One region of the Streptomyces sp. NPDC005494 genome, then DNA from elsewhere that is predicted to be linked to it. Evidence: riboswitches for the same ligand, from Rfam matches in the RefSeq annotation. Region 1 holds a riboswitch; each other region holds the start of a gene.
What was found. Region 1 has a riboswitch for cyclic di-AMP ahead of ACFYQ6_RS15255 (transglycosylase SLT domain-containing protein). Riboswitches for the same ligand answer to the same signal wherever they lie in the genome.

Region 2: linked by a shared signal. The riboswitch ahead of ACFYQ6_RS10340 (NlpC/P60 family protein) and the one ahead of ACFYQ6_RS15255 (transglycosylase SLT domain-containing protein) in region 1 are both predicted to bind cyclic di-AMP.
Region 3: linked by a shared signal. The riboswitch ahead of ACFYQ6_RS06040 (LysM peptidoglycan-binding domain-containing M23 family metallopeptidase) and the one ahead of ACFYQ6_RS15255 (transglycosylase SLT domain-containing protein) in region 1 are both predicted to bind cyclic di-AMP.
Region 4: linked by a shared signal. The riboswitch ahead of ACFYQ6_RS20630 (M23 family metallopeptidase) and the one ahead of ACFYQ6_RS15255 (transglycosylase SLT domain-containing protein) in region 1 are both predicted to bind cyclic di-AMP.

The regions. Positions count from the first base shown of each region.
Region 1 covers NZ_JBIAJR010000004.1:330,127-337,660, reverse strand. Annotated here, with positions in the region: gene ACFYQ6_RS15275 (ABC transporter permease) at 1-1,152, opposite strand, end outside; gene modA (molybdate ABC transporter substrate-binding protein) at 1,178-1,957, opposite strand; gene ACFYQ6_RS15265 (molybdopterin-binding protein) at 2,010-2,405, opposite strand; gene ACFYQ6_RS15260 (hypothetical protein) at 2,617-2,847, opposite strand; cyclic di-AMP (ydaO/yuaA leader) riboswitch at 3,206-3,391, shown strand; gene ACFYQ6_RS15255 (transglycosylase SLT domain-containing protein) at 3,397-4,242, shown strand; gene ACFYQ6_RS15250 (hypothetical protein) at 4,458-5,024, shown strand; gene ACFYQ6_RS15245 (SIS domain-containing protein) at 5,091-5,990, opposite strand; gene ACFYQ6_RS15240 (MBL fold metallo-hydrolase) at 6,406-7,398, shown strand; gene ACFYQ6_RS15235 (ATP-binding protein) at 7,480-7,534, shown strand, end outside.
Region 2 covers NZ_JBIAJR010000003.1:68,530-76,063, forward strand. Annotated here, with positions in the region: gene ACFYQ6_RS10315 (PspC domain-containing protein) at 1-1, shown strand, start outside; gene ACFYQ6_RS10320 (response regulator transcription factor) at 1-693, shown strand, start outside; gene ACFYQ6_RS10325 (GNAT family N-acetyltransferase) at 829-1,584, opposite strand; gene ACFYQ6_RS10330 (NlpC/P60 family protein) at 1,609-2,679, opposite strand; gene ACFYQ6_RS10335 (hypothetical protein) at 3,038-3,391, shown strand; gene ACFYQ6_RS10340 (NlpC/P60 family protein) at 3,447-4,601, opposite strand; cyclic di-AMP (ydaO/yuaA leader) riboswitch at 4,600-4,759, opposite strand; gene pcrA (DNA helicase PcrA) at 5,015-7,453, shown strand; gene ACFYQ6_RS10350 (M23 family metallopeptidase) at 7,502-7,534, opposite strand, start outside.
Region 3 covers NZ_JBIAJR010000002.1:1,660-9,193, forward strand. Annotated here, with positions in the region: gene dxs (1-deoxy-D-xylulose-5-phosphate synthase) at 1-964, shown strand, start outside; gene ACFYQ6_RS06020 (aspartate aminotransferase family protein) at 961-2,358, shown strand; gene ACFYQ6_RS06025 (XRE family transcriptional regulator) at 2,419-3,033, shown strand; gene ACFYQ6_RS06030 (DUF6126 family protein) at 3,119-3,289, shown strand; gene ACFYQ6_RS06035 (tyrosine-protein phosphatase) at 3,322-4,146, opposite strand; cyclic di-AMP (ydaO/yuaA leader) riboswitch at 4,549-4,737, shown strand; gene ACFYQ6_RS06040 (LysM peptidoglycan-binding domain-containing M23 family metallopeptidase) at 4,742-5,656, shown strand; gene ACFYQ6_RS06045 (SGNH/GDSL hydrolase family protein) at 5,822-6,649, shown strand; gene ACFYQ6_RS06050 (STM4011 family radical SAM protein) at 6,654-7,534, opposite strand, start outside.
Region 4 covers NZ_JBIAJR010000006.1:428,426-435,959, forward strand. Annotated here, with positions in the region: gene ACFYQ6_RS20595 (hypothetical protein) at 179-400, opposite strand; gene ACFYQ6_RS20600 (hypothetical protein) at 457-747, opposite strand; gene ACFYQ6_RS20605 (FAD-binding oxidoreductase) at 815-2,200, opposite strand; gene ACFYQ6_RS20610 (hypothetical protein) at 2,403-2,708, opposite strand; tRNA gene ACFYQ6_RS20615 (tRNA-Met) at 2,913-2,986, shown strand; gene ACFYQ6_RS20620 (MerR family transcriptional regulator) at 3,124-3,870, shown strand; gene ACFYQ6_RS20625 (PP2C family protein-serine/threonine phosphatase) at 4,002-5,159, shown strand; cyclic di-AMP (ydaO/yuaA leader) riboswitch at 5,392-5,544, shown strand; gene ACFYQ6_RS20630 (M23 family metallopeptidase) at 5,556-6,593, shown strand; gene ACFYQ6_RS20635 (PrsW family intramembrane metalloprotease) at 6,823-7,534, opposite strand, start outside.

The sequences.
Region 1 (7,534 bases):
ATGCGGGAAAAGGGCACCGTCCTGGGGCACCCAGGCGACACCCCGCCGGTGCGGGGGCAGGCTCCCGGTGTCGGTGCCGCCCAGGCGCAACTCCGCGTGCGCGCGGGGAGTGAGGCCGAGCAGCGCGCGCAACAGGGTCGTCTTGCCCGCCCCGTTGGGCCCGACGACGGCGATCGTCGTACCGGGTTCCGCCTCGATCGTGAGCTGGTCGAAGCCCGTGACCTCGGCGCGCAGGGGCCACCTCTCCCGGGGCGGTCCTTCCGCGGACGGTCCGGCTGCCGGTTCCGGTTCCGGTTCGGGTCCGGGTTCGGGCCCGTCGTCGGGGCGGCGCGGGGCCCCGGCCTTCCGGGGTGCGCCGGCCCATCGGCCGCGCAGCGCGACGAGCACCGCCATGGCGATGGCGAGCAGCAGCAGCGACACGGACGTGGCCGTCTCGGGGGAGTCCTGGAGCAGCAGGTACACCTGGAGCGGGAGGGTCTGCGTGGTGCCCGGCAGGTTCCCCGCGAAGGTGATGGTGGCGCCGAACTCGCCCAGCGCCCGCGCCCAGGTCAGCGCGGCGCCCGCCGCCAGTCCGGGCGCGACCATGGGCAGGGTCACGGTGAAGAACACCCGGACGGGGGAGGCACCCAGGGAGGCCGCCGTCTCCTCGTACCGCGGATGAAGACCTCCGAGCGCGCCTTCGAGGCTGATGACGAGGAAGGGCATCGCGACGAACGTCGCGGCGAGCACCGCCCCCGAGGTGTGGAACGGCAGCGTGATGCCGAAGGTCTCCTCCAGCCAGGGCCCCAGCAGGCCGCGCCGCCCGAAGGCGAGCAGAAGCGCCACGCCTCCGACGGTCGGCGGCAGCACCATCGGGAGGAGGACGAGCGAGCGTACGAGGGCCTTGCCGGGGAAGTCGACGCGCGCCAGCAGCCAGGCCAGAGGCACACCCAGCACGAGCGAGAGCCCCAGCGCCCAGCCGGACACCAGCAGCGACAGCCTCAGGGCCTGCGTGGTCGCGGGGCCGGTCAGATGGGTGCCGAGCTCGCCCCAGGAGGTACGCGCCAGGATGCCGGCCAGCGGCAGCATCAGGAACACGACGGCGAGCAGCGCGGGGACCGCCAGGGTGAGGGGAGCACGGGGGCCCGACGGGCGGGTGCGGAGCTGTTTCATCGCGGTTCCCTGGGGCTGCCTTCGGTCACGGCTTCTGGAAGCCCGCGTCCTGGAGGATCTTCTGAGCCTCCGGGGAGGACAGCCAGGAGACGAAGGCGGCAGCGGCCTCTGCGTGCTCGGACGACTTCAGTGTGGCGGCCGGGTAGGACGCGATCGCGTTCTGCGCGTCCGGGATGTCGACCGCGTCGACCTTGTCGGTGGCCACCGTCGTGTCCGTGCGGTACACGAGGCCCGCGTCCGCCTCGCCGAGCTCGACCTTGCTGAGCACGGCGCGGACGTTGGGTTCCTGCGAGACCGGCTTCACCTCGATCCTCTGGGCGTCCAGGATCTGCTCCGCGTACCGGCCCACCGGCACCTCGGGGGCGGCCAGGACCACCTTGAGGGAGGGATCGGCCAGGTCCGGGAGACCTTGGACCTTCTCCGGGTTGCCCTCACCGGTGACGATGACCAGGCGGTTCTTCGCGATGACGGTCGGGGTGCCGGTCTCCGGCTCCAGACCGTCCATCGTCCGGGTGTCGGCGGTGACGAGGGCGTCCGCGGGCGCGCCCTGACGGACCTGGGCGGCGAGCTCCTGCGACCCGGCGAACGAGAAGGTCAGCTTCGTGCCGGGGTGCTCCTTCTCGTAGGCGGCTTCGGCGGTCGTGAAGACATCGGTGAGCGACGAGGCGGCCAGCACGGTCAGTTCGGTCCTCGGGGCCGCGGCGTCCTTGTCCCCGTCGTCACCGCCGCACGCGGCGAGGGTGAACAGCAGCGCCGCGGTCGACGCGGCGGCGACGCCCCGGCGGCCGGTGGGAGGGAGAGACATCGGAGGGAACTCCTCGGTGAGGGCCGCCACTCGCCGGCGGACGTGTACGGCTTCAGGTGCGGTCGATGTGCACGCTGGTCGACTTCACGCGGGCCGTGGCCCGCATGCCGACCTCGAGGCCCAGCTCCTCGACCGCCTCGCGGGTCAGCAGGGAGACGAGCCGGTGCGGCCCCGCCTGGATCTCCACCTGGGCGGCGACGTCACCGAGCTTCACCGCGGTGACGATGCCCGGGAAGGCGTTGCGCGCCGAGGTGTAGGGGACCTCCTCCTCGCCCGTGCCGACCTGGGCGACCTCGACCGAGAACGCGGCCAAGTCGCGGCCGTCGATGAGGCGGCGCCCGCTGTCGTCGCGATGGGTCGCGACACGTCCGGCGTCCGCCCAGCGACGGGCGGTGTCCGGGCTCACGCCGAGAAGACGCGCGGCCTGCCCGATGGTGTAGGACTGCATGTGCGACACGATATGGGGCTGTGGCTCGCATCTGCAATGCTCTGGCGTTCGGCACTTGGCAGATGCGTATCGCGCCGGGCGTTTCTGAGACTCGGCGCACCGCTCGAGCCGGACCGCGGTCGGTCCGTGAGTGCGGCCGGACCGCACTCGGCCCGTCAGTGCGGCCCGACCGCAGTCGGCCCGTCAGTGCGGCCCGACCGCAGTCGGTCCGTCAGTGCGGCCGCCAGCTGAGCTTGCCGCCGCCCACCCACCTCACGACGGCCGGATCGTCGAGATCGTGGATGTGGATCCCTGCTGCGGCAGCCGCGATCAGCACGTCCGTCATGGCGGTCGCCCGGCCGATGACCTCGCCGTCGATCTCGACGATGCGGAAGGGCGGGTCACCGGGCTGGACGGGCAGCACGGTGATCCGCGGGTACGAGGCGTACGGGTTGTCGGTCATAGCTGGATCGATTCCACACAGACTCAGCTGGTATGCCCGCGGGTACGCGTTGTGAGCCTTATGCCCGATTTAGGCAACTTTCTTGGAATTAGTCCCGTAATCCATAAAAGGCCATTTCGTGTGACCTGGGGACCTTCAAGGGAGAGCAAAACGCCCTTTTCGGACTCCGTGACCAGCGTCACTGGTCACCTCGGGGACGCCCGCGCGGAGCGGCCGGTTCCCTTCTGTGCCAAGAAGAATGGCCGACGCAATGTGCGATGGATTACACGAATTCCGAAGAATCGATCTTGCGGGCGAATTTTGATCACGAGATCGGGCTTGTTCCTTTCGCTATTCCTCGCCTACGGTCACCATCACTCCGGATGGAACGCCTAATCCTGCCGCCGTCCGGTTACCCGACCACTTCTCGTACGGCAGGAGCGGGGGACCCAGGTAAGCGCCGATCCGGTATCCGGATCGGCTCGGGGTGAAGTCGCATCTCTATGCGGCCGGGCATCTCCAGTCCGAACCCGACAGCTCACTTCGTAGGCGGCGGAGAGGAAATCCAGCATGCCCGAAAACGGTAAGTACCGTCGTTCCAGGACCAGTTCGCTGACTCGCGGCATCATCGTCGTGACCACGGGCGCTCTCGCCCTCCCTGTCATCGGAGCGACCGGTGCGTTCGCCGCCCCGGCCGCCTCCACCGTCGAAAAGGCGGCGGCGTCGACTTCCGTGACCGGTAAGGGAATTGCCGCACAGAAGTCCGGCTCCACCACCTATTCCGTGATCTTGGGCGACACTCTCGCCAAGATCGCTCGCGAGCATTCCGTGAACGGTGGCTGGAAGGCCCTGTACGAGGACAACCGGAAGGCTGTCGGCGAAAACCCCGACCTCATTCACCCCGGTCTGAAGCTGGCCATAGGCGCCAAGGCCGAGAAGAAGTCGGCCGACACGTCGGAGAAGAAGGCCGACAAGGCCGCCGACCGTGCCGAGCAGAGTGCCGAGCGCGCCGACCGTTCGGAGCGCACGAGCACCTCGGTCGCCGCGCAGGGCGCACCCGCCGAGGCTGCTCCGGCCGCCGCGCCGGTCGCGTACACGAACGACCTCGACGGCTGGATCAAGGAGTCGCTCGCGATCATGGCCGAGCACGGCATCCCCGGCAGCTACGAGGGCATCCACCGCAACATCATGCGCGAGTCCTCGGGCAACCCCCAGGCCATCAACAACTGGGACTCGAACGCCGCCGCCGGCATCCCGTCGAAGGGCCTGCTGCAGGTCATCGACCCGACCTTCGAGGCCTACCACGTGCCCGGCACGTCGACGGACAGCTACGACCCGGTCGCCAACATCACCGCCGCGTGCAACTACGCCGCCGACCGGTACGGCTCGATCGACAACGTCTTCGGGGCCTACTGAGCCTCGCGGATGCGTGACCTGCTGACGCGCGAGGCGTGACGGCGGGGACAGAGGGACATCACCGACGGGTGGTGCGGGTTCGGCGGAACCCGCACCACCCGTCGTCCGTGTGCGCGCTCCCGGGCCTGCCCCCGGGCGGCCGTGGGCGCGGAACCACGGGCAGCCGGCGGCCGGGCGACTGGTCTCGTACAGGTTCGTCGTCCATACTGCCCGCCGTGGAGCAGCGCATAGATTCGAACACCAAGCCCGAGTTCGCCGCGGGGACAGACCCGGCGTACATCCCCGGCCTGACGGCCCCAGTTGCCGCCCGGACGGGGGCGGAGAAGGCGGAGGCGTCCGAGGAGGTCCGGGACCCGGAGGACGCCGTCGTGCACGCGGACGACGTGGCCGAGGTGACCGACGCCGAGCCGGCGGCGCCCGGTGGCGAGGCGTCCGCGGAGGAGGAAGCGGCTTCCGAGGACGAGGCGGCTGTGGAGGCCGGCGCCGCGCGCGACGGCGCGGACGGTCCCGTCTTCGAGGTCAGCGACCGGCGCGGGTCGATCCGGGTCGACGCCGAGGGTGTCCGCTTCCGGCTGGACGACCAGGAAGCGGAGTTCGACTGGGCCGAGATCGGCGCGGTCGAGGTCAAGACGGGCCGCTTCGGACGCCGGTTCACCGTGACCGTCCACCTGTCGAGCCGCCGGTGGTTCAACGCCGAGGTCGAGGCGGGGGCCCGGAGCAGCCTCAAGCAGTGGACGGCGGAACTGGACGCCGTGCTGGACACCTACTTCGAAGAGGACTGACCCGCACGGTCACGGCGCGCACCGGGCTGTCCGCCGGCCCGGTGCGCGGCATGCCCTGACGCGTGCTCAGACCTCCGCCGCTCCGTCCAGCACCACCGAACGCGTCAGATGGCGCGGCAGGTCCGGATCGAGACCGCGGGCCGCCGCGCGGGCGATCGCCAGCCGCTGGACGCGGACCAGGTCGGCCAGCGGGTCCAGCGTGCTCTCCACCCACCGCGCGCCCGTCGACCGCACCTGCTCCGCCAGCCCCTCCGGCGCGGCGCCGAGCATCCACGTCGCGGTTCCGGCCGTCGCGATGCTGATGGGACCGTGGCGGTACTCCATCGCCGGATAGGACTCCGTCCAGGACAGGGACGCCTCCTTCATCTTGAGCGCCGCCTCGTTGGCGAGCCCGACGGTCCATCCGCGCCCCAGGAAGCTGAACTGGGAGCACTCCAGAACCCCGTCGGGCAGCGGCTGCGCCAGCGCGGTCTCCGCATCCCGCACCGCCTGGTCCGTGTGCAGCCCGAGATGGGCGCGGAACAGGGTCAGCGCCGTGGTCGCGAAACGCGTCTGCACCACGGACCGTTCGTCGGCGAAGTCGAGGACGACCATCTCGTCCGCCGCGCCCTCCACCGGAGTGTGCGGATCGGCGGTCACCACGACGGTCCGCGTGGTGCCCCGCAGCCGGCTCAGCAGGCCGAGTACCTCCGTCGTCGTTCCGGACCGCGTCAGGGCGACGACCCGGTCGTACACCCGGCCGAAGGGGAACTCCGAAGCGGCGTAGGCGTCCGACTCGCCCTGCCCGGACGCCTCGCGGAGCGCGGCGTAGGCCTGCGCCATGTAATACGACGTTCCGCAGCCGACCACGGCGACGCGCTCACCGGCGGCGGGCAGTGCCGGTGCCGCCGTCCGGCCGACGGCGACCTCCGCGGCGCGGCGCCAGCACTCCGGCTGACTCGCCGTCTCGTTCTCCACATGGGACATGTGCGCACTCCGCTTCCACTGCTGCTCGCACCTGAGGGGTGGACTGGGGGAAATCGTCGCCACTTTGTTCAATTCTGCATGTTACATGGGGCAATCGAGCAGAAACAAGCAAATGGCCTTCAGTTCGGCGATCCGTGGTACGGCGGTTTTCGGCCATGCTCAGTGGGTAGTCGGCTCGATCCGGTTCCGCTGTTCCAGGCTGGGTAGGCGTAGCGCGCTGCGAGCACAGAGGGGTACATGCCGCCCAGCAGGCGGCAAACCAGCCGAAAACCCGCCGACCGGACGATCGGTGGCGACCCCGGACGGTCACCGGAACCGCGCCCCGACCCGGGTGAAGGGGCGATTTTGCGTCACGGTGCCCATATGTTGGCCGAGTTCGAACGCGCGGCCGGATCCCGGTCGGCATAATCGCTCCATGCCGATCACGGTGGGGGACGTCGTTGACCTCGGCGGGGGCCTGTACGCCTGGCTGCCGCCGAAGCGGGGCTGGGGCCTGGCCAACTGCGGCCTTCTCGTGTCGCGGCGCGGCGCACTGTGGATCGACGCCCCGTACGACCCCTTGCTGGCGGGGCAGTTCCTGGCGGAGAGCACCAAGCGCCTGCCCGACGGGGTGAGCGTCGACCGCGTGATCGTCACCCATGCCAACGGCGACCACTTCTGGGGTGCCGGCGTGCTCCCGCACGCGGAGATCATCGCGACCCGGGAGGCCCGGGAGCACATCCACTACGACCCCACGCCGCGGCAGCAGCACGCGCTCGTGAGCGGGAGCGACCCGGCGACGCCCCTCGGCGCGTATCTCGGGCGTCACTTCGGGGCCTTCGACTGGTCCGCCACCGAACAGGTGCTGCCGACGACCTACTTCACCGGGGAGCTCGAACTGACCCTGGGGGAGCACACGGTCCAGGTGTCCTCCCTGCCGCCCGCCCACACCACGGGTGACCTGATCGTCCATCTTCCCGCGCACCGCGCGGTGTTCAGCGGCGACATCATCTTCGCCTCCACCGCGCGGCAGCCCGGGGACCACCCGGTGCACTGGGCGGGACCCCTGAGCAATGTGATCGACGCCTGCGAACGGGTGCTGGCCACCGGGGCCGAGGTGATCGTCCCCGGTCACGGCCCGCTGCTCGACCCGGCCGGGGTGCGCGAGCACATCGGCTACCTCGCGTACGTACGAGAGCGCGCCCACGCCCTGCACGCCGCCGGCGTGCCCGCGCCGGAGGCCGCGCGCCGGGTGATCCGGGAGGGCCGCCACCCGGAACTCGGTCTGCCGGAGCGCCTGGTGGTGACCATCGGCAGCGAATACCGTCACCTAGACGGCTCCGAGCTGCCCGAAGTGCTCCAGGTGATGGCCGATGTGGCGGCCGTCGCCCACGAGACCGGCACGATGTGTACCGACGAGCCGGCATGACGGCCGGCCGGCCCGACGGCCCGACGTCCTGCCGCCGCGCGGGACACCGGCCGTCCCCGACAACAGAGACGCGGTGACGCCGTGGTGGCATGGATCCTGGCCCTGACAGCCGTCGTGACGGCCATATGGTCGGCCG
Region 2 (7,534 bases), on a different contig from region 1:
ACCGAGAACACCGAAGCGGCCGGGGGGCCGGAGCGCCGGGTACGGGTCGTGCTCGTCGACGACCACCGGATGTTCCGCACCGGAGTCCAGGCCGAGATCGGCCGCACCGAGGAAACCGGGGTGGAGGTCGTCGGCGAGGCCGCCGACGTCGACCAGGCGGTCACCGTGATCACCGCGACCCGCCCCGAGGTCGTCCTCCTCGACGTCCACCTCCCGGGGGGTGGTGGTGTCGAGGTGCTGCGCCGCTGCGCGCCGATGATGGGCGCGGTCGAGAACCCGGTGCGCTTCCTGGCGCTGTCCGTCTCCGACGCCGCCGAGGACGTCATCGGTGTCATCCGCGGCGGCGCGCGCGGCTACGTCACCAAGACCATCACCGGCACCGACCTGGTCGACTCCGTCTTCCGGGTGCAGGACGGCGACGCGGTCTTCTCGCCGCGCCTGGCCGGATTCGTCCTGGACGCCTTCGCCTCCACGGACGCCCCGCCGGTCGACGAGGACCTGGACCGGCTGACGCAGCGGGAGCGCGAGGTGCTGCGCCTGATCGCCCGCGGATACGCGTACAAGGAGATCGCCAAGCAGCTGTTCATCTCGGTGAAGACGGTCGAGTCCCACGTCTCGGCCGTGCTGCGCAAGCTCCAGCTGTCCAACCGGCACGAGCTGACCCGCTGGGCGACGGCGCGACGGCTGGTCTGAGGCCGGCGAGCGGTCCGGGCGCCGTGCCCGGCGCGAGTGCGGCGGCGGGTGTCGGGGCCCGGCGGTCGCGGGGACGGACGCCGCGGGGAGGGACGCCGCCGGGACGGACGCCGCGGGGGCGGACGGCTTTCGCGGTCACACGGGATCGAGCGAGATGTTGAGCTTCTCGCCCGTCCTGCGGTAGCCGATCCCGGCGTAGACCCGCTCCACGTCGGGCCCGCCCGGCTCCAGCCAGACGGTGTGGAAGCCGCGGTCGAAGGCGGTGCGGGTCAGCCAGGCGGAGAGGGCCGCGCCGACGCCCCGGCGCCGGAAGGACCCGGCGACGGCCAGCCCGGCCAGTTCGCCGATGCCCTCGGCCGGGGGCGAGCAGCCGCCCGCGCCGGCGGGCAGGCCGTCGACGGTGGCGAGGGCACAGACGCCTCCGTCAGCCGTCGCCGCGCGCAGCCAGGCGATCTCGCCCTCGTCGGGGCCGCCCTCGCCGCCGAAGCCGGTGTGCTGGACGGCCGCTGCCGCGGCGAACTCGTCGGCGGTGACCGGTTCGGCGATCCGCAGCCCGTCCACCGGCTTCGGTGTGAGCAGTCCGGCGGCGGTGCAGGCCATGACGGGGGCGCGGCTCTCCTCCGTGAAACCGGCTGCCAGCAGGGCCGGTTCGACGGCGGGCGCCCAGGAGGGCAGGAACTCCAGGCGGGGCAGCCGGTCGTGCTCGCGGAACGCCTCGACCAGGTCGGCGACGTCCCGTGCGGTGGGTTCGGCGTCCCGGTCGGGGATGGCGTAGTTGGCGAACTTCAGCTCCCAGCCCGGGTTGTGGCGCACGGTGAACGGTCCGACCCGGTAGTGGTCCGGGGAGCGGAGGGCCAGCGTGCGCGCGTAGTTCTGGATGTCCTTGTCCATGCCTCTGTCCATGGGACGGGGAGCCTAGGCGACGCGGGTCGCTCCCGCGAAGGGCATTTCGCTGATCGGCGCGATCCGGACAGGGGCGCCCGGACGCGGGGCGTGGATCATCTGGCCGCCGCCGATGTAGAGCCCGACGTGAGTGACTCCGGAGTAGAAGAACACCAGGTCCCCGGGGGCCAGTTCGGAGCGGGAGACGCGTTGCCCGGCATTGATCTGTGTGTACGTCGTGCGCGGCAGCGAGACCCCCGCGGCCCGCCAGGCGGCCTGGGTGAGCCCGGAGCAGTCGTACGAGGACGGGCCCGTCGCCCCCCAGACGTACGGCTTGCCGAGCGCCCCGTAGGCGAAGTCCACGGCCTGTGCGGCGCGGGCGTTGGGCGCCGCCACGGAGCCGCGCGGGGTGCTCCGGTCGGCGCGGACGGCGCTGCCGCCGTGCCCGGCGTCGGCGGAGCGCTCGTAGTCGGCGCGCTGGGCGGCGGTGAGGGTGGCCAGCAGCTTCCGGGCGTCGGCCAGCTTGGTGCGGACCGCGTCCTTCTGCTTCTTCAGCTCGGCCCGGCGGGAGGCGAGGACCTCGAGCTCGTCCTCGGCGCGGGCGCGCAGCTGCGCGAGGTCGCCGATCTGGCGGCGTACGCCGTTGACCGCACCGGCCTGGCGGTCGCCCGCCCGGTCCTCGAAGGAGGCGCGTTCCAGGTACTCGTCCGGGTCGGAGGAGAGGGCGAGCCGCACGGCGGGGTCGATCCCGGCGCTGCGGTACTGCGCGGTGGCGTACGAGCCGAGGAGGTCACGCGCGGCGTTGAGGCGGTCCGTCCTGCGGGCCGCCTCGTCGCGCAGGGCGTCCAGGGACTTCTCCGAGCGGGCCGTGGTCTCCTTGGCGCCGTTGTACTTCTCGGTGGCGGCCTCGGCCTCGTGGTACAGCCGGTCGACCTTGGACTTCACCTGGGCCGGTGTGAGCTGGGGCTCGGCCTGGGCGGCACCCTCCAGGCCGGTCGCGGTGGCGGCCCCGGCCAGGGCGAGGGTCGCGGCGGTGCGGGCAGCAGACCCGGTGAACAGACTCTGCTTGGGCTTGCGGTGAGCGGCTTTACGATGCGCGGCCACGGGGGTGGTTGCGTCCTTCCGTTCGACTGCCCGCCGGGGGTTGCCGGCGGGCCCGCCGGGGGTCCGCCGGCGGGCCACCACAGGGGGGAGTGGCCCGCCGCCGGATCTCCTGGCGGGGTGACCGGGGTGCCGTCCGGTACGGGGCGGCGGTGCAGAGTCGGTCACCTGGGAGGGACGCTAAACCCGGGGCAGGGGGAAGAGGCGTAATGACAGCAATTGCCTGCATGTGCTGTTTCGCTTCCGCAGGATGACCGGAAAAAGCAAGCGGAGTCCGGCAATCCGCGCAGACCGGAGGTCAACTCATCAGGAAGTCGTACCTGGCCGAAGAGTGGTGATATGGCCGCCGTAGGCTGCGGGCATGGACGTACTCATCAATGTCTTCGTGGCCCTGCACATCATCGGTATCGCCTCCCTGCTGGGCGGCTTCCTGACCCAGATGAAGGCCATGGGGGCGGGCACGGCGCGCTTCGTGCCGGCCATGCTGCACGGTGCGCTCACCATGCTCGTGACCGGCGTCGCGCTGGTCGGGCTCAACCAGGCCGACGACCAGGCCGTGAACAACGTCAAGATCGGCGTCAAGCTGCTCGTCCTGATCGTGATCCTGGCGCTCGTCTACGTGAAGCGGGACGAGGAGAAGGTGGGCAAGGGGGCGTTCGCGGCCGTCGGCGGGCTGACCGTCGCCAACATCTTCATCGCCACGCTCTGGACCTGAGCGCGGACGGGCGGGCCCGGGTGCCGGGCCCGCCCGCCGCTGGTGCCCCCGAGTGTCACGCCGGGCGCACGCTGCCGTAGATCGGCATGTAGTAGATCGACTCCTCGCGGACGTTCGCGCCCGGCTTCGGCGCGTGGATCATCATCCCGTCGCCCTTGTAGATGCCGACGTGGCTGATGTCGTCGTAGAAGAACACCAGGTCACCCGGTTGCAGATCGGCTGTGGCGACCCGGGTGCCGACCTCCACCTGGTCCCAGGTGGTACGCGGCAGATCGACGCCCGCCGCCTTCCAGGCGGCCTGGGTGAGCCCGGAGCAGTCGTACGAGGACGGGCCCGTCGCCCCCCAGACGTACGGCTTGCCGATCTGCGCGGCGGCGAAGGCTAGGACCTTGTCGGCCTTGGAGGCGTAGCCGCTGTCGGAACCCGTGCCGCCGGACCCCGTGCCCGCCTCCTCCTTCGCGGCCTCCTCCGCGGCGGCCTGGTCGGCCTTCTCCTTCGCGGCGGCGGCCTGCCGCTTCGCCAGCTCCTCCGCCTTGCGCTCGGCCTCCGCCTCCTTCTTGCGCTCCAGCTCGGCGAGCCGGGCCTTCTCCTCGGCGGTCAGCTGCGACAGCAGCGAGCGCGCCTCGGCGAGCTTCTCCTGCACCTGCTGCTTGCTGGTGCGCAGCGTGGCCTGCGACTCGGTGAGCGTCTCCAGGCTCTTCGTCGCCTCGACGCGCTTCGCCGCCGCCTCCTTCTGCTGCGTGCGGAAGTCGGCGACCGCCTTCTGCTGCTGGCTGGTCATCCGCGCCATCAGCTGGTCCTGGTCGAAGTACGACTGCGGGTCGTCCGCGAGGAAGAAGGTCGCCGTCGGCGCGATCGAGCCGGTGCGGTACTGCGCGGCCGCGTAGTTGCCCAGCTCCCGGCGCGTCTCGTTGAGCTTGTCGGCCCGCTTGGCCGCGGCCTCCAGGAGGGCGTCCACCTCGGAGCGCTGCTGGGCGGACGCGTCCTTGGCCTTGTTGTACTTCTGCGTCGCGGTGCCGGCCTGCCGGTAGAGGGCGTCGACCTTCTTCTGGACTTCCTCGATGCTGGGCTTCGGCTCGGCAGGGGCGGCCGTCGCGCTCTGGGTGGAGAGCAGGGTGACGGAGGCGAGTGCCGCGGTCGTGAGACCGACGGCGGGGGTGGTGGTGCGCACCCGTGTGCGCGGCTTGCGATGCGAGGCCAAGGCCGGCATCTCCTTCCGTGGACCGCCTACCGGGTTAGCTGTCGGGTTCGGGCGGAACGGAAGGCTGCCCTACGGTCGGTGGAGACGGACCGATTCACCCCGGTGCTGCGTGTGGGTCCCCGGTTCCGGGCTCCCGCGGGGAAGTACGGATTCGGCGGGGGTGCCCGTGCGGCGCGGTTCGCCTGAGGGGATACGGGGCACCCGTCGGAGCACGCTAGCCAACCCGTGGTGTCCCTGTGAAGGTTGATGTTCGATATGCCCGATACATTTTCGTGACCTTTTCGCGGCGGCGGTCCGCGCGGCCGTGAGCGCTCCCGGAATCTCACACTCCGTGGGCGGCGTGTCTCGGTACGCGCACAGCTCCGCCCCTTGTCGCCGATGCGGCCCGGGCTGTCGGTGCGGCGGCCTAGACTCGTGAGGCGATGAGCAGCCTCTTTGACGACAGTTTCCTGACCGGCCTCCAGCGATCGGAGGACGGCCCCCCGCCGCCCCCGGAGGAGCACGCCCCCGAAGCGGTGCCCGAGGGCCTCTTCGAGGACGTCTTCGACGCGCCTCCGCCCCCGCGTGACGCGTACTACCGCGACGGCGCCCCGCGCCCCGTCATCGACTCCGCCGCGCTGCTCCACGGGCTGAACACCGAGCAGCGTGCCGCCGTCGTGCACGCGGGCTCGCCGCTGCTCATCGTCGCCGGGGCGGGCTCGGGCAAGACCAGGGTGCTGACCCACCGCATCGCCCACCTGCTGGCCGAGCGCGGGGTGCACCCGGGGCAGATCCTCGCGATCACCTTCACCAACAAGGCCGCGGGCGAGATGAAGGAGCGCGTCGAGCAGCTCGTGGGACCGCGCGCCAACGCCATGTGGGTCATGACCTTCCACAGCGCCTGTGTGCGGATCCTGCGCCGCGAGTCGAAGCTCCTCGGCTTCACCTCGTCGTTCTCGATCTACGACGCGGCGGACTCCAAGCGGCTGATGGCGCTCGTCTGCCGCGACCTGGACCTTGACCCGAAGCGCTACCCCCCGAAGTCGTTCACCGCGAAGGTCTCGAACCTCAAGAACGAGCTGATCGACGAGGAGACCTTCGCCGGCCAGGCCGCCGACGGCTTCGAGAAGACGCTGGCCCAGGCCTACGCCCTCTACCAGGCGCGGCTGCGCGAGGCCAACGCCCTCGACTTCGACGACATCATCATGACCACGGTGCATCTGCTCCAGGCCTTCCCCGACGTCGCCGAGCACTACCGCCGCCGCTTCCGGCACGTCCTGGTCGACGAGTACCAGGACACCAACCACGCGCAGTACACCCTCGTGCGCGAACTGGTGGGACCGTCCGGAGAGGCGGAGGCGCCCGGCGAGCTCTGCGTCGTCGGTGACGCGGACCAGTCGATCTACGCCTTCCGCGGCGCGACCATCCGCAACATCCTCCAGTTCGAGGAGGACTATCCGGACGCGACCACGATCATGCTGGAGCAGAACTACCGCTCCACGCAGACGATCCTCTCCGCGGCCAACGCCGTCATCGAGCGCAACGAGAGCCGGCGCCCCAAGAACCTGTGGACGAACGCGGGCGAGGGCACCCGGATCGCCGGATACGTCGCCGACACCGAGCACGACGAGGCGCAGTTCGTCGCCGACGAGATCGACCGGCTGACGGACGCCGGTGACGCGAAGGCGGGCGACGTCGCCGTCTTCTACCGCACGAACGCCCAGTCCCGTGTCTTCGAAGAGATCTTCATCCGCGTCGGCCTGCCCTACAAGGTCGTCGGCGGGGTGCGCTTCTACGAGCGCAAGGAGGTCAGGGACGTCCTGGCCTACCTCCGTGTCCTCGCCAACCCCGAGGACACCGTCCCGCTGCGCCGCATCCTCAACGTGCCCAAGCGTGGCATCGGCGACCGGGCCGAGGCGATGATCGACGCCCTGTCGATGCGCGAGAAGATCTCCTTCCCGCAGGCGCTGCGCCGTGTCGACGAGGCGTACGGCATGGCGGCCCGCTCGGCCAACGCCGTGAAGCGGTTCAACACGCTCATGGAGGAGCTTCGCACCATCGTGGAGTCCGGTGCGGGCCCCGCCGTCGTGCTGGAAGCGGTCATGGAGCGTACCGGCTACCTCGCCGAACTCCAGGCTTCCACCGACCCGCAGGACGAGACCCGTATCGAGAACCTCCAGGAACTCGCCGCCGTCGCCTTGGAGTTCGAGCAGGAGCGCGCCGAGGAGGAGGGCACGGGGACGCTCGCGGAGTTCCTGGAGAAGGTCGCGCTCGTCGCGGACTCCGACCAGATCCCCGACGAGGACGAGGACGGCTCCGGCGTCATCACACTGATGACCCTGCACACGGCCAAGGGTCTCGAATTCCCCGTGGTGTTCCTGACCGGCATGGAGGACGGGGTCTTCCCGCACATGCGGGCGCTGGGGCAGGTGAAGGAGCTCGAGGAGGAGCGCCGGCTCGCGTACGTGGGCATCACCCGCGCCCGCGAGCGGCTGTATCTGACGCGGGCGGCGATGCGCAGTGCGTGGGGTCAGCCCTCGTACAACCCGCCGTCGCGGTTCCTGGAGGAGATCCCGGACCAGCACCTGGAATGGAAGCGCAAGGGACCGATGGCCGCGCCGGCGGGGCCGACGTCGGGGATCACCTCGTCGCTGTCCTCGGCGCGCTCGAAGGCCGGCCCGTCGGGCTTCGCGACCCGGCGCACCACCGACAAGCCGGTGGTCACCCTGGTGGTCGGGGACCGCGTCACGCACGACCAGTTCGGTCTGGGCACGGTGACGGCGGTCGAGGGCTTCGGCGACCAGGCCAAGGCCACGGTCGACTTCGGCGACGAGCGGCCCAAGAAGCTGCTGCTGCGGTACGCGCCGGTCGAGAAGCTCTGACTCTGTACGGGGCGAGGCCGTGGCCGCGGGGCCACGGCAGGCTCCGGCTCAGTACGGGTTGAGACCGTGGCTTCGGAGCCA
Region 3 (7,534 bases), on a different contig from region 1:
GTCCTGGACCTCCGTGTTCGGCGACGAGATCGCCGAGATCGGTGCCGAGCGCCGGGACGTCGTCGCGATCACCGCGGCGATGCTGCACCCGGTGGGGCTGACCCGGTTCGCCGAGGAGTTCCCCGACCGGATCTGGGACGTGGGGATCGCCGAGCAGCACGCGGCTGTCTCCGCGGCGGGCCTCGCCACCGGCGGTCTGCACCCGGTCGTCGCCATCTACGCGACCTTCCTCAACCGCGCCTTCGACCAGCTGCTGATGGATGTCGCCCTGCACGGGTGCGGGGTCACGTTCGTCCTGGACCGGGCCGGCGTCACGGGCACCGACGGCCCCTCGCACAACGGCATGTGGGACATGTCCCTGCTCCAGGTCGTGCCCGGTCTGCGGATCGCGGCCCCGCGCGACGCCGAACGGCTCCGTGAGGAACTGCGCGAGGCCGTCGACGTCGACGACGCGCCCACCGTGATCCGGTTCCCCAAGGAGCCGGTGGGGGAGCCGATCGCCTCCCTCGGGAGGATCGGCGGGATGGACCTGCTGCACCGGGCCCCGGACCCCGCCGTCCTGCTGGTGGCGGTCGGGGCGCTCGCCCCGGTCTGTCTGCAGGCCGCCGACCTCCTCGCCGCCTCCGGCGTCCGCTGCACGGTCGTCGATCCCCGCTGGGTCAAGCCGGTCGACGGACAACTGCCCGGACTGGCGGCGCGCCACGAACTGGTGGCGGTCGTCGAGGACAACAGCCGCACGGGCGGCGTCGGTTCGGCCGTGGGACAGGCGCTGCGGGAAGCGGGCGTCGACGTACCTCTGCGGACCTTCGGCATCCCCGAGCAGTTCCTCGCGCACGCCGGACGCGGCGAGGTGCTGGCGGACATCGGACTCACACCGGTGGAGATCGCCGGACACATCGGCGCCGTGCTGGAGCGGCGCGCGACAGAGGAGGAGCGGAGCGTGCGGAGGGAGAGCGGCGCATGAAGGACGAACGGCCGGAAGGGTTCGATCTCACACGGCTCCTGGCGGAGCGCGGCGGCGAACGCTACGAGCTGCACACCCGCCACCTCAACCACCAACTGCCGCGCATGCTGCGCACCATCGGTTTCGACAAGGTCTACGAGAGGGCCGAGGGCGCCTATTTCTGGGACGCGGACGGCAACGACTACCTCGACATGCTCGCCGGCTTCGGGGTGATGGGGCTCGGCAGGCACCACCCTGTCGTACGCAAGGCCGTCCACGACGTCCTGGACGCCTCGCTCGCCGACCTCACGCGCTTCGACTGCCAGCCGCTGCCCGGTCTGCTCGCCGAGAAGCTTCTGGCGCACAGCCCGCACCTGGACCGGGTGTTCTTCGGCAACAGCGGTACGGAGGCGGTCGAGACCGCGCTGAAGTTCGCCAGGTACGCCACCGGCAGGCCCAGGATCCTCTACTGCTCCCACGCCTTCCACGGGCTGACGACCGGCTCGCTCTCGGTCAACGGGGAACAGGGGTTCCGGGACGGGTTCGCCCCCCTGCTCCCCGACACCGCCATCGAGCTCGGTGACCTCGACGCCCTGCGCCGTGAGCTGAAGCGCGGGGACGTGGCGGGACTGGTCGTCGAGCCGATCCAGGGCAAGGGCGTCCACGCCGCGCCGCCCGGCTTCCTCCGGGAGGCGCAGGAGCTGCTGCACCGGCACAAGGCCGTGCTGATCGCCGACGAGGTCCAGACCGGGCTGGGCAGGACCGGCGACTTCTACGCGTACCAGCACGAGGAGGGGGTAGAGCCCGATCTGCTCTGCGTGGCCAAGGCGCTCTCCGGCGGCTACGTGCCGGTCGGCGCGACGCTCGGCAAGGACTGGATCTTCAAGCGCGTCTACTCCTCCATGGACCGGGTCCTCGTCCACTCCGCCAGCTTCGGGTCGAACGCGCAGGCCATGGCGGCCGGGCTCGCCGTCCTAGCGGTGATGGAGCAGGAGGAGACCGTCGCGAACGCCCGGCGCACCGGTGATCTGCTGCGCGAGCGGCTCTCCGCGCTCGTCGGCCGCTACGAGCTGCTGCACGAGGTACGAGGCCGCGGGCTGATGATCGGGATCGAGTTCGGCCGTCCCTCCTCGCTCAAGCTCCGCAGCCGCTGGACGATGCTCCAGGCGGCGCGCAAGGGTCTCTTCGCGCAGATGGTGGTCGTGCCGCTGCTCCAGAAGCACCGCATCCTCACCCAGGTCTCCGGCGATCATCTGGAAGTGATCAAGCTGATCCCGCCGCTGGTCATCGGGGAGGCGGAGGTCGACCGCTTCGTGACCGCGTTCACTGCCGTCATGGACGACGCGCACAGTGGTGGCGGGCTGATGTGGGACTTCGGCAGGACGCTGGTGAAGCAGGCCGTCGCCAACCGCTGAGGGATTTGCCTCTGAGGCAATAAACTTGCCTCAGAGGAAAGATCCTGGCCCAATGGAGTCATGAATCCTTCTGACGAAGGGGTGGCCGACGAGCTTCCAGGGGTTGCGCCACGCCTGCGTGACCTGCGCCGCAACCGCGGTCTGACCTTGGAGGCCGCGGCCGGGCGGGCCGGACTCTCGCCCGCCCACCTCTCCCGGCTCGAAACGGGCCGGAGGCAGCCCTCGCTGCCCATGCTGCTCGGACTCGCCAGGGTCTACGGTACGACCGTCTCCGAGCTGCTGGGCGAGATGCCGCCCGAACGTGACGCGATCGTCCGTGGCGGTCCCCTCGAAGGCGCGCCTGGCGGCGACGGCGGCTGGCTCTACCGGCAGGCCGGAGGCTCGGGCCGGGCGATGCAGGCGCTGCGCGTGCGTGTGCCGTACGGCACCGAGGGCGACCTCGTGCGTGTGCACCCCGGGGAGGAGTGGCTGTACGTCCTCGACGGCAGGCTGCGCGTCGTGCTCGGGGACACCGTGCACGACCTCGATCCGGGTGACAGCGCGCACTTCGACTCGCTCACCCCGCACAGGATCGCCGCGCTCGACGTCGGCGGGGCGCGGCTGCTCTTCGTCCACACGCTGCTGCAGAGCCCCACCGCGGAGCTGTGCCTCGGCGGCGGGGCTCACCGTCTCTGATCCGGCACCGTCGCCGGTCCGGCACGCGCCCCAGCCTGCCGACCCCTTGTCACCCCGGCCCCCGCGGCCGGAAGAGAGGACCGTCATGTCCGATTCGGAGCACTACGACCCGCTGACCCCGCGCAGGCAGAAGAGCGCGGACACCCACGAGCGGAGGATGCCTCGCGGCGTCGTCATCCGGCTCTTCGCCTACCTGGTGGCCGGCCACGTCGTCGCGGCCTTCCTCTTCCTCCTCTTCAGCGTGGCCGGCAAGTGACCGCTGTGGCGTCCGGAGGCTGACCGCCGGCCTCAGGCGTCCTCGACGAGCCGCTCGCGCAGCTTCGCGCGGGTGGCCGCGTCGATCTTGAGTCCTTCGAGGAGATAGCGGTCCGTGCCGCCCCAGACCTCCTCGATGGTCTCGAACGCCGCCGCGAGATAGTCCGGGTGGGCGCCGAAGAGCGGATTGAGCAGTTCCATCACCTCGTCCGACATCCCTGCCGACGAGGTGTCGCTCCGCCGCACCTTGTAGCGCCGGTGAGCGTCGTTGGACTTGAGGTAGTCGGCCTCGATGGCCTCCTTCTCGACCCCGACGGCCAGCAGCGAGACCGCGACGGACAGCCCAGCCCGGTCCTTGCCCGCGGCGCAGTGCATCAACGCGGGCACACTGTCCTCGGCCAGCGCGTGCAGTACACGGCTGTGCTCGGCGGTGCGGTCCTTGATGATCGCGCGGTACGAGGCGACCATCCGCGCCGTGCCCTTGCCGTCGGCCAGGATCGAACGCAGCTGCTGGATGTTGCCGTCGCGCACCAGTCGCCAGAACTCCGCACCGTCGGCCGGGTCGGAGAGGGGAATGCTGACATTCCGGACTCCCGGCAGCTCCACGTCATGGCCGTCGAGCTTGTGGTCGGCCGCGTTGCGGAAGTCGAAGACCGTGTGCAGGCCGAGCCCGGAGAGGAAGGCGGCGTCCTCGGGGGTGGCGTGGGCGAGGTGGCCGCTGCGGTAGAGGCGCCCGTAGCGGACCCTGCCGCCGTCGACGGTGGGGAGGCCGCCCACGTCACGGAAGTTGCGGACACCGGTCAGCTCGACGTCCGTCGTCCCGGCGCCGGCCGGCGGGACCTCTGGCAGCTGCGTCACAAGGGCTCCTGTGGTGTCTGGCGTCGGCGCCGCTCGCCGACGGGGGCACGCTCGCGACGATACGACATGGCTGCACCTGCCAATCGTCTCGGGCGCGGCTCGGTGAAATGGGGTGACCGGTCGTATGGGTTGGTCAGTGAAAGCAATGACATGTCCGTATTGGTGTATTTAGTCGAACATGCTCTGCTTGTACGGGAGATGGTGTGAGGTGGGTGAGCGGGATCATATCCGTGACGGTGTGTGGCGGAGCCGCCGGTGGGTATTCCTGACGCCGCGCGGAATGCCAAGATCCGTAATCCACGGAGGGTGACGGGAATTCCGCGCGGAAATTGAAGCGCCGATTCCGGTGCGCAATCCGTGGCTTGTTCCCGGCGACCCGGCTCGCTTACGGTCACGGTCAATCCGGATGGAACGCCTAATCCTGCCGCCGTCCGGAATCCGCACCGACACACGTGTGGCAGGAGCGGGGGAACCAGGTAAGCCGCCGGCCGGAGGGATCCGGAACCGGCTCGGGGTCAAGTCGCGCACCGCGCGGCCGGGCATCTCCAGTCCGCACCCGACAGCTCACCTCGCAGGCGCCGGAGAGGAATGCCCCATGCCCGCAAAGGGTAAGCACCGCCGTACCAGGACCAGCCCGATCTCGCGCGGCATCCTCGCCGTGGGGACCGGCGGCGCCGTTCTCGCCCTGCCGCTGATCGGCGCCACCGGCGCCAACGCGGCGGAGCAGTCCGCACCGGCCGCCAAGACGGCCGCGCAGAGCGCGCCCGCCGCGGCCAAGAGCACCCCGAAGACCTACTCCGTCGTCGCCGGCGACTACCTGGCGAAGATCGCGGCGGAGAAGAAGATCAAGGGCGGCTGGCAGAAGCTTTACAAGGACAACCGCGAGGTCGTCGGCGGGAACCCGAGCCTGATCCAGCCGGGCATGAAGCTGGTTCTCGGAGCCAAGGCGTCCGGTTCCGCGGAGGCCGCGCCCTCCAAGGCCGCGCCCTCCAAGGCAGAGACGGCCGAGAAGGCGGCCGCCCCTGCCGAGAAGGCTGCCGCTCCGGCGGAGAAGACGGCGACCACGACCTCCACCGAGTCCGCCGCGTCGGAGGGCAACACCTCCGGCTACGCCGCCCCGGTCGAGAACCCCAACGTCACCACCCAGTACCGCGCCTCGGGCGCCAGCTGGTCCAGTGGCTACCACACCGGTTCCGACTTCCAGGCCGCGTCCGGCACCAGCGTCCGGTCCATCGGCCCGGGCACCGTGGTCTCGGCGGGCTGGAGCGGCTCGTACGGCAACGAGGTCGTCATCCAGCACAGCGACGGCATGTACTCGCAGTACGCCCACCTGTCCTCGCTGGAGGTCTCGGCCGGCCAGACCGTCACCGGTGGCCAGCAGATCGGTCTCTCCGGTTCCACCGGCAACTCCACCGGTCCGCACCTCCACTTCGAGGTCCGCACCGGCCCGGGCTACGGCTCGGACGTCGACCCGATCGCCTACCTGCGTTCGCACGGCGTCTCCATCTGAGACCCGGCGCCCTGAGGGCGAGGCAGGAGGGGCGGTGCGCCACGGCGCACCGCCCCTCTTCTTATTCCGGCTTTACCAAAAACTGACCGGGTGGTCTTTCTCACCACCCGTCAACCCCTTATTACGGTCGCGTAGGTCACATTCGAAGGTGCAGGATAAGCGCTTGTGGCAGACGATTCGAGAAACAACCAACGAGGCATCATCGGGTCGTACGCAGCGATTGGCGACAGCTTCACCGAAGGCGTCGGGGACCCTGGCCCGGACGGTGCGCTCGTCGGCTGGGCGGACCGGCTCGCGGTCCTCCTCGCGGACCGGCTCCCGGTCCCGCACGCGGTGGTCGCTCCTGTGGACGACACGCACGGGAACTTCCGGTACGCCAATCTCGCCGTACGCGGACGCCTCCTCGACCAGATAGTCGAGGAACAGGTCCCCCGCGCCAAGGAGCTGGCACCTGATCTGGTGAGCTTCTGCGCGGGCGGAAACGACATCCTCCGTCCCGGCTCCGACCCGGACGACGTGGCAGAACGCTTCGAACGCGCGGTCGCCGAGCTGACGCAGACGGTCGGCACCGTCATGGTCACCACCGGCTTCGACACCCGCGACATCCCGGTGCTCAAGCACCTGCGCGGCAAGATCGCCATGTACACCGCGCACGTCCGGTCCATCGCCGACCGCTACGACTGCCCGGTCCTGGACCTGTGGTCCCTGCGGTCCGTGCAGGACCGGCGCGCCTGGGACAACGACCGTCTGCACCTCTCGCCCGAGGGACACACCCGGGTCGCGCTGCGCGCCGCCCAGGTCCTCGGCCTCGACGTGCCGGCCGACCCGGACCAGGCGTGGCCCCCGCAGGCGCACCGCGGGCCGCTGGAGGTACGCCGTGACGACATCCAGTGGGCGCGTGAGTACCTCGTCCCCTGGATCGGCCGGCGGCTGCGCGGCGAGTCCTCCGGTGACCACGTCGCGGCCAAGCGTCCCGACCTGCTCCCGCTCTGACCGATCAGCGCGTGACGATCGGGAGGGGACGCCGGGCAGGGCCCGGTGTCACGAGTCCGTCCGGGGCCGCATCCCGCCCCGGACGGGCGTGCGTCCCCGACGGCCCGCCCGGCACAAGGACCGGACGGGCCGGTACGCGCTCCAGCACGCCGCCCGCGAAGACGTCGTACAACGGCAGCGTCTCCAGGTGCACGTAGCCGATGTGGCAGTCGCACACGTCGAGCGGACAGCCACGCGGACCGAGCGCCTCGCGGTAGCTGCCGTCGTAGAGATTGCCCAGCTCCGCCCTGACGAAATGACAGCGGCGCACCGTCCCGTCGCCGTCGACGGAGACGACCGACTCGCCCGTCCGGCAGGGCAGCCCGGCGGAGCGGTGCGGGAACCGGCTGTAGGGGAACAGCGGGTCCAGGGCGGTCCAGAGGTCCGCCTCCTCGTCCGTGTAGGTGTGCCCCTCGGCGGCGTTGACCCAGAGGTAGACCTCGGACGGCAGCGCCGCGCGCAGCCTCCTCGCCTCCTCCAGATGCTCCGCGAGCCCGACGACACCGACACTGTGCCGGACCCCCAGAGCCGTCAGCTCCCGGCACCTGCCCAGGAAGCGCTCGTACGGTGTCTGGCCCGGGTGGTAGGTGCACCACAGGGCGACCTTGTCCCGCTCCGCCTCGGCCAGCCAGCCCGTACGCCCGCTGAGGTTGGTCTGCACGGCGACCCGCTCGATGTGCGGCAGGCGCGACAGCTCCACGAGCGCGCGCCGGTACCAGGAACGCACCAGGGCCTCGCCCCAGGGGGTGAACAGCACCGACAGCCGGTCACCGGTCTGCTCGGCGGCCCACGTCGTGAACCGCGCCAGGGCGGCGCGGTCGGCCCGCAACTGCTCGCCGCTGTCCC
Region 4 (7,534 bases), on a different contig from region 1:
CGGGGTCACCTGAAGGCGCGCGGCAAGCGCCGTCCCGTGATGCCGGTCAGGATGCCCGGGAGGCAGGGCGGGCCTACCGGGCGTGCGAGAACCTGTCGCTCGACGGCGCCGGCACGGGCAGCCGGACCTGGGAGGACTTCCTCGCGGAACGCGTGCATGTCTGAGCGCGGACCGGCCTTCAGTCCAGGCCCTCCTCCCGCAGGTCGTACATCAGGAGGAACGTCCGGTAGGTCTCCTCGGACACGTCCAGGCAGACGTCCGGCCGGTCGGTCCACGTCGACGTGTTGTCGAGGGCCCGCCGGCAGGCCGCCTCGGTCTCGGCCCGGGTCGGGATGTTCGAGAGGAACGCGGCGATCAGCAGGACCACTGCGAGGACCAGCACGCCGATACGGATGCGCATGGTCTCCCAACGACCGTACGGCCGGGCCGGTCACTGGACCGGTCGCGGCCGTCCGGTCATTCCGCTTCGTCGGTGACCGGCGGCAGGTCGGGTTCGATGAACAGCCCCGCGTACTGCGGCGAGGGCAGCGGCGCCGACGCGCCCGTCTCGGCAGTGGCGGTCGCGCCGTCGGGGTGCCGCTGGGTCGTGCGGACGGGCATGTCGGTCATCTCGGTGTCCTGTACGTAGGTGTGCGGTGAGAGCCCTGTGACCGTGCCGCTGGGAGAAACAACCGGACTGGTCCCGACCGGTACGGCGAACGAGGTGCCGCTACCGGTGCCGCGCCGCTCCGGGGGCGTCCGGTTCATGCGGTGCATGCAGACTGTAACCCTCCCGGCACGGCTTTCCCCCGGAATTGCGAGCCCGGCGTCAGGGTCAGTGTGGCGGTGCGGGCTCGATGTTCTGGTTTGCGTGGAAGAGGTTGTGCGGATCGTAGACCCGCTTGACCTCGGAGAGACGGTCGTAATGGCCGCGGTAGGTGGCCTTCACCCGGTCCTGGGACTCGCCCGCGCCGATGAAGTTCACGTAGGAGCCGCCCATGGAGTGCGGGTGGAGCGCCTCCCAGTAGGCGACGGCCCAGTCCCGCAGCGCGGGGGCGTTGGCCGGGTCGGGGTCGATGCCCGCGATGACGCCGGACCAGCGCGCGTCACGGTAGGCCCAGGCGGTCTCGTCGGGCCCGACGCGGCCCGCAGCGCCGTCGACGGGGTACAGGTGCATGGTCGACAGCCCGGTGGGGAGGTTCTCGGCGAAGGTGGCGTGCACGTCGACGGCCGCGTCGGTGATGTCGTCGAAGAAGTCGCCGCGCCAGTACCACTGGAGCCCGGTCGGGAGCAGCTCGTCGAACATGGTCTGCAGGGCCGGGTAGGGCATCGGTGAGGTGAAGTGGAAGGCAGGGGCCCCCGGTTCCGCCACCACGGCGAGGGTCTCCTCCAGTGCGTCCGGGTCCGCGGTCGAGGACCAGACGACGCCGCACATCTTCTGCCCGTGGATCTCCTCGGGGAAGGGCGGTCCGGGCGGGACGGTCAGCGACGCGAAGAAGCCGTACAGGTCGTCCGGGGCCTGCGGCAGGAACTCGCGGTACCAGCGCATCACGTCGTGGAAGCGGTCCAGCGGCCACAGAGTGATCCCCACGCCCACGGTGTCCACGGGATGCAGCTCGAAGTCGAACGAGGTGACGATGCCGAAGTTGCCGCCCCCGCCGCGCAGCGCCCAGAAGAGGTCCGCGTGCTCGCTCGCGTTCGCCGGGACGAAGGTGCCGTCGGCCAGGACCACGTCGGCGGAGACCAGATTGTCCGCCGTGAGGCCGTACTTGCGGGTCAGGTAGCCGTGGCCACCGCCGAGGGTGAGTCCGCCGACACCGGTCGTGGACATGATGCCCGCCGGGGTGGCGAGGCCGAAGGCGTGGGCGGCGTGGTCGAGATCGCCGAGCTGCGCGCCGCCGTCGGCCTGGGCGGTCTGGGTGGCGGGGTCGACGCGTACGCCACGCATGGGCGACAGGTCGAGCGTGACGGCGTCGTCGGCGAGGCAGAGGCCCGGTCCGCTGTGCCCACCGCCGCGTACGGCGACGGTCAGGCCGTTCTCGCGGACGAAATCGACAGCCGCCATGACGTCCGCCGTGTCGTGGCACTTGACCACCGCGCCGGGCTTCTTGTCGATCATGGCGTTGTAGACCGTGCGGGCCTGGCCGTACTCCTGGTCGTCCGGACCGATGACGGGGCCGCGCAGCCGGCTTCTCATCGTCTCGAGGGTGGTGCCGTCCATGGTCGTCTCCTAGCGCGCGTGCGCCCGGCCTCCTCTGGGCTCCCTGCATCGGGTGAGGCTGCTGGGCCGACGCCGGCACCTCAGGATGCCGCGCAGACGGGACCGAACACCGAAGGGCTGTCCCTCCAGCGTCCCGCCGTGGCCGAGGGCCCGCAATCGCGGGACGCCGTGCCCCGGCCGGCAGCCGGGGCACGGCGCGGGATCACGCCTGCGGTGGGGCGGTCGCGCTCTCTCCCGGCACCGCCTCGGACGCCTCCGGCACCCTCGTGTCCTTGCGCAGATGCACCATGAGCCCGATGAAGCCCGCCGCGAACCCGCTGAGCAGGCCCGATATCCCGTGGTTGAGCGCGTTGACCGAGGCGCTGCCGGGCACACCGACGAGCAGGTAGTTGACGGCGGCGCTGATCACCGCGCCGAACGCGGCGCCGATCAGCCCGTTGACGAGAGAGGCACGTACGGGTGACGGCGCGGAACCGGGGATTCGGGCAGGTCTGTGCGATGTGGACATGGCAGGAGGCCCTCCAGACAGGCGGGAAGCGAGTTCGGGGGGCGTGAGAACCCCCTTGGGCACGGCACTATGCCTGCCAACTGCGCCCGGCGCACCCTCTGTTGGCGCGACGGGCCGGTGACGAGGGGCCTCGCCTCCGGGGGCGGCGCGGGCGGGAGTGGTCAGGACCGCGTCCCGGATGGCGTAGAGTTACAACCACAACGACGCGGGGTGGAGCAGCTCGGTAGCTCGCTGGGCTCATAACCCAGAGGTCGCAGGTTCAAATCCTGTCCCCGCTACTGAAGACAGAGGCCCGGATCCTTCCAAGGATCCGGGCCTCTGTCGTGTGCCCGCGCCGTCCGCGCTGCGGGCCTCTGTCGTGTGCCCGCGCCGCGCGCTTGACCTTGACGTTACGTAAAGATCTACCGTTTCCCGCATGGAGTGGTCCATCCAGGAAATCGCCCGGCAGGCCGGCACCACGAGCCGGACGCTCCGGCACTACGGGGACCTCGGCCTCCTGACGCCGAGCCGTACGGGCGCCAACGGCTACCGCTATTACGACCAGGAGGCCCTGGTCAGGCTCCAGCGCATCCTGCTGCTGCGGGAGCTGGGACTCTCGCTGCCCGCGATCAAGGACGTACTGGAGGGGCAACGGGACACCTCGGCGGCGCTGCGGTCCCATCTGCGGCTGCTGGAGCAGGAGCGGGAGCGCATCGGGCGGCAGATCGCCTCGGTGCGGACCACTCTCCACAGGACCGAGGAAGGGGAAGGGCTCATGGCCGAGGAAGTGTTCGACGGCTTCGATCACACGGTGTACGAACAGGAGGTCACCGAGCGCTGGGGCCGCGAGGCGTACCAGCGCGGCGACCGGTGGTGGAAAGGACTGGGCCCGGACGGGCGCGCGCGTTTCCAGGAGGAGCACGAGTGGATCGCCCGGGACTACGGCGAGGCCAGGGCGGCCGGTCTCGACGCGGGCTGCGACGAGGCGCAGGACATCGCGCGCCGGCACTGCGAGTGGCTCGCGGTGACCATGGAACCCACCCGTTCGTATGTAACCGGCATCGCCGAGATGTACGTCGCCGATCCGCGCTTCGCGAGGAACTACGATCGGTACGGGGACGGAACAGCCGTCTTCGTACGGGATGCACTGACGATCTACGCGCGGCACCGGCTCACCGGCTGACCTCCGGGGGCGGGCCCCGGCGCGCTCCTCCCTTCGGCCGATGACGGGTCGCGGTTCGGCGCGGCTCCGGCGAGCCTGGGTGGGGCGCGGTACCGTCCGCAGCCGTGGACGGACCGGGCAGGAGCACACAGGTGGGGAAGCGGGACGGACGGCGAACGAGCGCTGCCGGGAACGCCCGTGCCCGGCGCTTCGTGCGCGCGCTGCCCGCCCTGATGATCGGTGTCGGCGTGGTCTTCGACCTGTTGACGCCGACCGAGGTGTCCGCCGTACCGCTCTTCGCGGCGGCCCCGCTGATCGCCGCCCCGTTCTTCTCGCTGGCCTCGACCGTGCGCACCGCGGTGGCCGCGGTCCTCGTCGTACTCGCCATCCGGATCTCGGACGGCCTGCTCTTCAAGGTCGTACCGCTCACCGACCTGCTCACCCTGCTGACGGTGTCCGTACTCGCTCTCGTCATCAACGGCGTCGTGCGGCGTGGGAACGAGCAGCTGGCCTCGGCCCGGGTCATCGCGGAGACCGCGATGCGCGCCGTGCTCCCCACGCCCGAGTCACGGATCGGCGGGTTGCAGGTCGCGGCGCGCTACGAGCCGGCCCAGGCCGACGAGTTCGTCGGCGGTGATCTGTTCGCCGTGACGGACACGCCCTACGGGGTGCGGCTGGTGCTCGGGGACGTACGGGGCAAGGGACTGGACGCGGTGGCGGCGGTCGCCGTCGTGATCGGGGCGTTCCGGGAGGCCGCCGAGCAGGAGCGTTCGATCGAGGGGGTGGTCCAGCGGCTGGAGCGGGCGCTGGCGCGGGAGGGCTCACGGCGCGGCGGGTTCGACTCCGTGGAGGGCTTCGTCACCGCCGTGCTCGCCGAGATCCCGGCCGGCTCGGAGACCCTGCGAGTCGTCAACCGCGGGCACCCCGAGCCGCTGGTCCTGCAACCGGACGGGGCGGTCGACGCGCTGGCGCCGACCGTGCCGGCCCTGCCGCTGGGCATGGGGCTGGGTGCCTGGCCGGACCGTGCGGACGAGTGGCCGCTGCCGGCGGGGGCGACGTTCCTCGCGTTCACGGACGGCCTGTCGGAGGCGCGGGACGCGCACGGTGTGTTCTACGACCCGGAGGCACGGCTGCGTGGCCGGATCTTTCCGGGGCCGGAGGAGCTGCTGTCCGCACTCACCGACGACGTGCGTCTGCACACCGGGGGCCGGTCGACGGACGACCTGGCGCTGCTCGCGGTCGGCAGGCCGTCCCGGGGTCAGCCGGAGCGGCGGACGACCGTGAAGATCGTGGGGCGGGACAGTGAATGACGGACAGCGACCGTCCGTAATCGCGGGGCACCTCTCCGATAACATTTGACACACCATCAGAAACTGACAGCGTGTCGTGGGCCGCTCAACTCGCCCGTTTGAGCCCGTTTGACCCCTGAAAGTCCAGGCCAAGGCCGTGAACGATCTGCCGGAACAGCTTGGAATCGGACCCGGGTGTCTATTAACGTTCGATAACGCAGCGCGGTTGTACCTGTCGTCGCAAGAGGCGGCACCGTGCGCAGCGCCGAATTCCGCAAGGGAACCGGGGAACCACCTACATGGGGTGAATCGGGCACCTGTGTCTCGTGAGAGACGAAGGGGCCCGTAGGAGACCTTCCTGCTCCGAACCCGTCAGCTAACCCGGTAGGCGAGAAGGAAGGAAAGGAGTGCGCCCACGTGGCGTCGAATCAGCCTGCCCCCGAGGCCCCGTCACCCTTCAGGACCGACAGCCTCGGTACCGAGGACAGGACTTGGGAGGAATGGAACCCCACCGAGGAGTCCATCCGTCCCGTACGCGGTCGGCACCGTGTAGCCAAGCAGCGCGGTCTCGCCCGTAGCTCCACCGTCCTCGGCGTCGGCGTCATCGCGGCCGTCGGAGCGGGTGGCATGGCCACCGCGCAGAGCAAGCCGCCGGTCTCCATCTCCCTTCCCGATTCCATCGCGGACAATCTCCCCGACGCCAAGTCCCTTCCCGGCGTGGGCGCGTTCATGTCCGGCGACTCCGACGCGGACCAGCAGACGGTCGCCTCCTCCCCCCTCACCTCCGCCGGCATCACGGCAGCCGAGGCCGAGCAGGGAACCACCGACGCCGGCGAGGCGCTGCGCGCCCGCATCCTCCAGCAGGCCGAGCAGCAGCAGGCCGGAGCCGATGCCGAGGCCAGGGCCGCCGAGGAGACGGCGGCAGCCGAGGCAGCCGCGGCCCAGGCGGCGAAGCAGCAGACCGTGGCCGAGGCCGAGGCCGCCGCGAAGAAGAAGGCGGCGGAAGAGGCGGCGAAGAAGAAGGCGGAGGCCGAGCGCCTCGCCAAGCTCGCCGCCAGCTACGCCGTCCCGACCTCCTCGTACTACATCAGCTCGAGCTTCGGTCAGGCCGGTTCGATGTGGTCCTCCGGCTACCACACCGGGCTGGACTTCGCGGCCCCGACCGGTACGCCGGTCAAGGCGGTCCACAGCGGCACGGTGAAGTCCGCCGGCTACTCCGGTTCGTACGGCTACCGCACGGTCCTGGAGCTGGAGGACGGCACCGAGGTCTGGTACTGCCACCAGTCCTCGATGGACGTGACCGCGGGTCAGAAGGTCACCACCGGCCAGACCATCGGCCGCGTCGGGGCGACGGGCAATGTGACCGGCGCGCACCTGCACCTGGAGATCCACACCGCTGACGGCACGGGCATCGACCCGATGGCCTGGCTGCGCGGTAAGGGCCTCACGATCTGAACCCGCGCGCCGTCACGCGGCGCACCGGACCCCGGCGGCCCTGACGCACAACCCCCCGACGTCAGGGCCGCCGGTTCGGCGTTTCCCGGCTGTGTGTCCCGGTCGTTCATGCCGTCGGACCCTGTGTGTCCCGGTCGTTCATGCCGTCGGACCGTGTGTGTGCTCGTTCGTTTGTGCCGTCGGGTTCGTGCGGGCCCTCGCTGAGCTCACGCTCGCAGTCCTGACGGGCTCACGACGGCGGGGGAGCGCGGTGGCCGGCACCGTCCTCCAGGTAGGGGTTGTAGCCGCCGTAGTGGCGATGCGGCGCCGGCGGCTGCTGCGCCGCGACGGTCCCGTGGGAGAACTGACGGGGGAACGGCTGCGGAGCGGCCGGCCTGGACGGCCGTACCCGGCCCGTCGCGTGGGCGGCGTACGTCAGGGCGGGGCCCGCGACGGCCCGGCGCTGCCACAGGTGGTGCAGCAGCTCCTGCTCGCGGAGTGCGAACTCCGGCCCCGCGCCGTCGTGGCGGGCCCTTCGGCGGAGCATGGCCAGGGACGTCGCGAACGACTCGTACTCGGCGACGGCACGGGCCGCGGCCCTGCCCCGGTTCCGGTCGGGGTGGCTGTGCCAGTGCCTGGCCATGTCGCGGGCCATACCCCGCGCCCGCATCGAGGCGAGCGCGAGCGGCTCGGCGGGGGCGAGCCAGCCGGCCGCCGCGTACACCGGAAGCTCGGTCGACAGGGTGCGCAGCTCCCGCTGGCGCGACCAGATGGCCAGCCAGGTCACCAGAGCGAAGCACGGGACCATGAACGCGCCGTACACCGCGTAGAAGCCGTACGGGCCGAACGTCGACGAGCCGTTCCACACGGCGTGCATGCCCATGGCGAGGACGAGTCCCAGCAAGGGCGCCACGATCCGGCGTACGCGGTGCCGCGCGCCCCCTAGGGCCGCGATGCCGAGT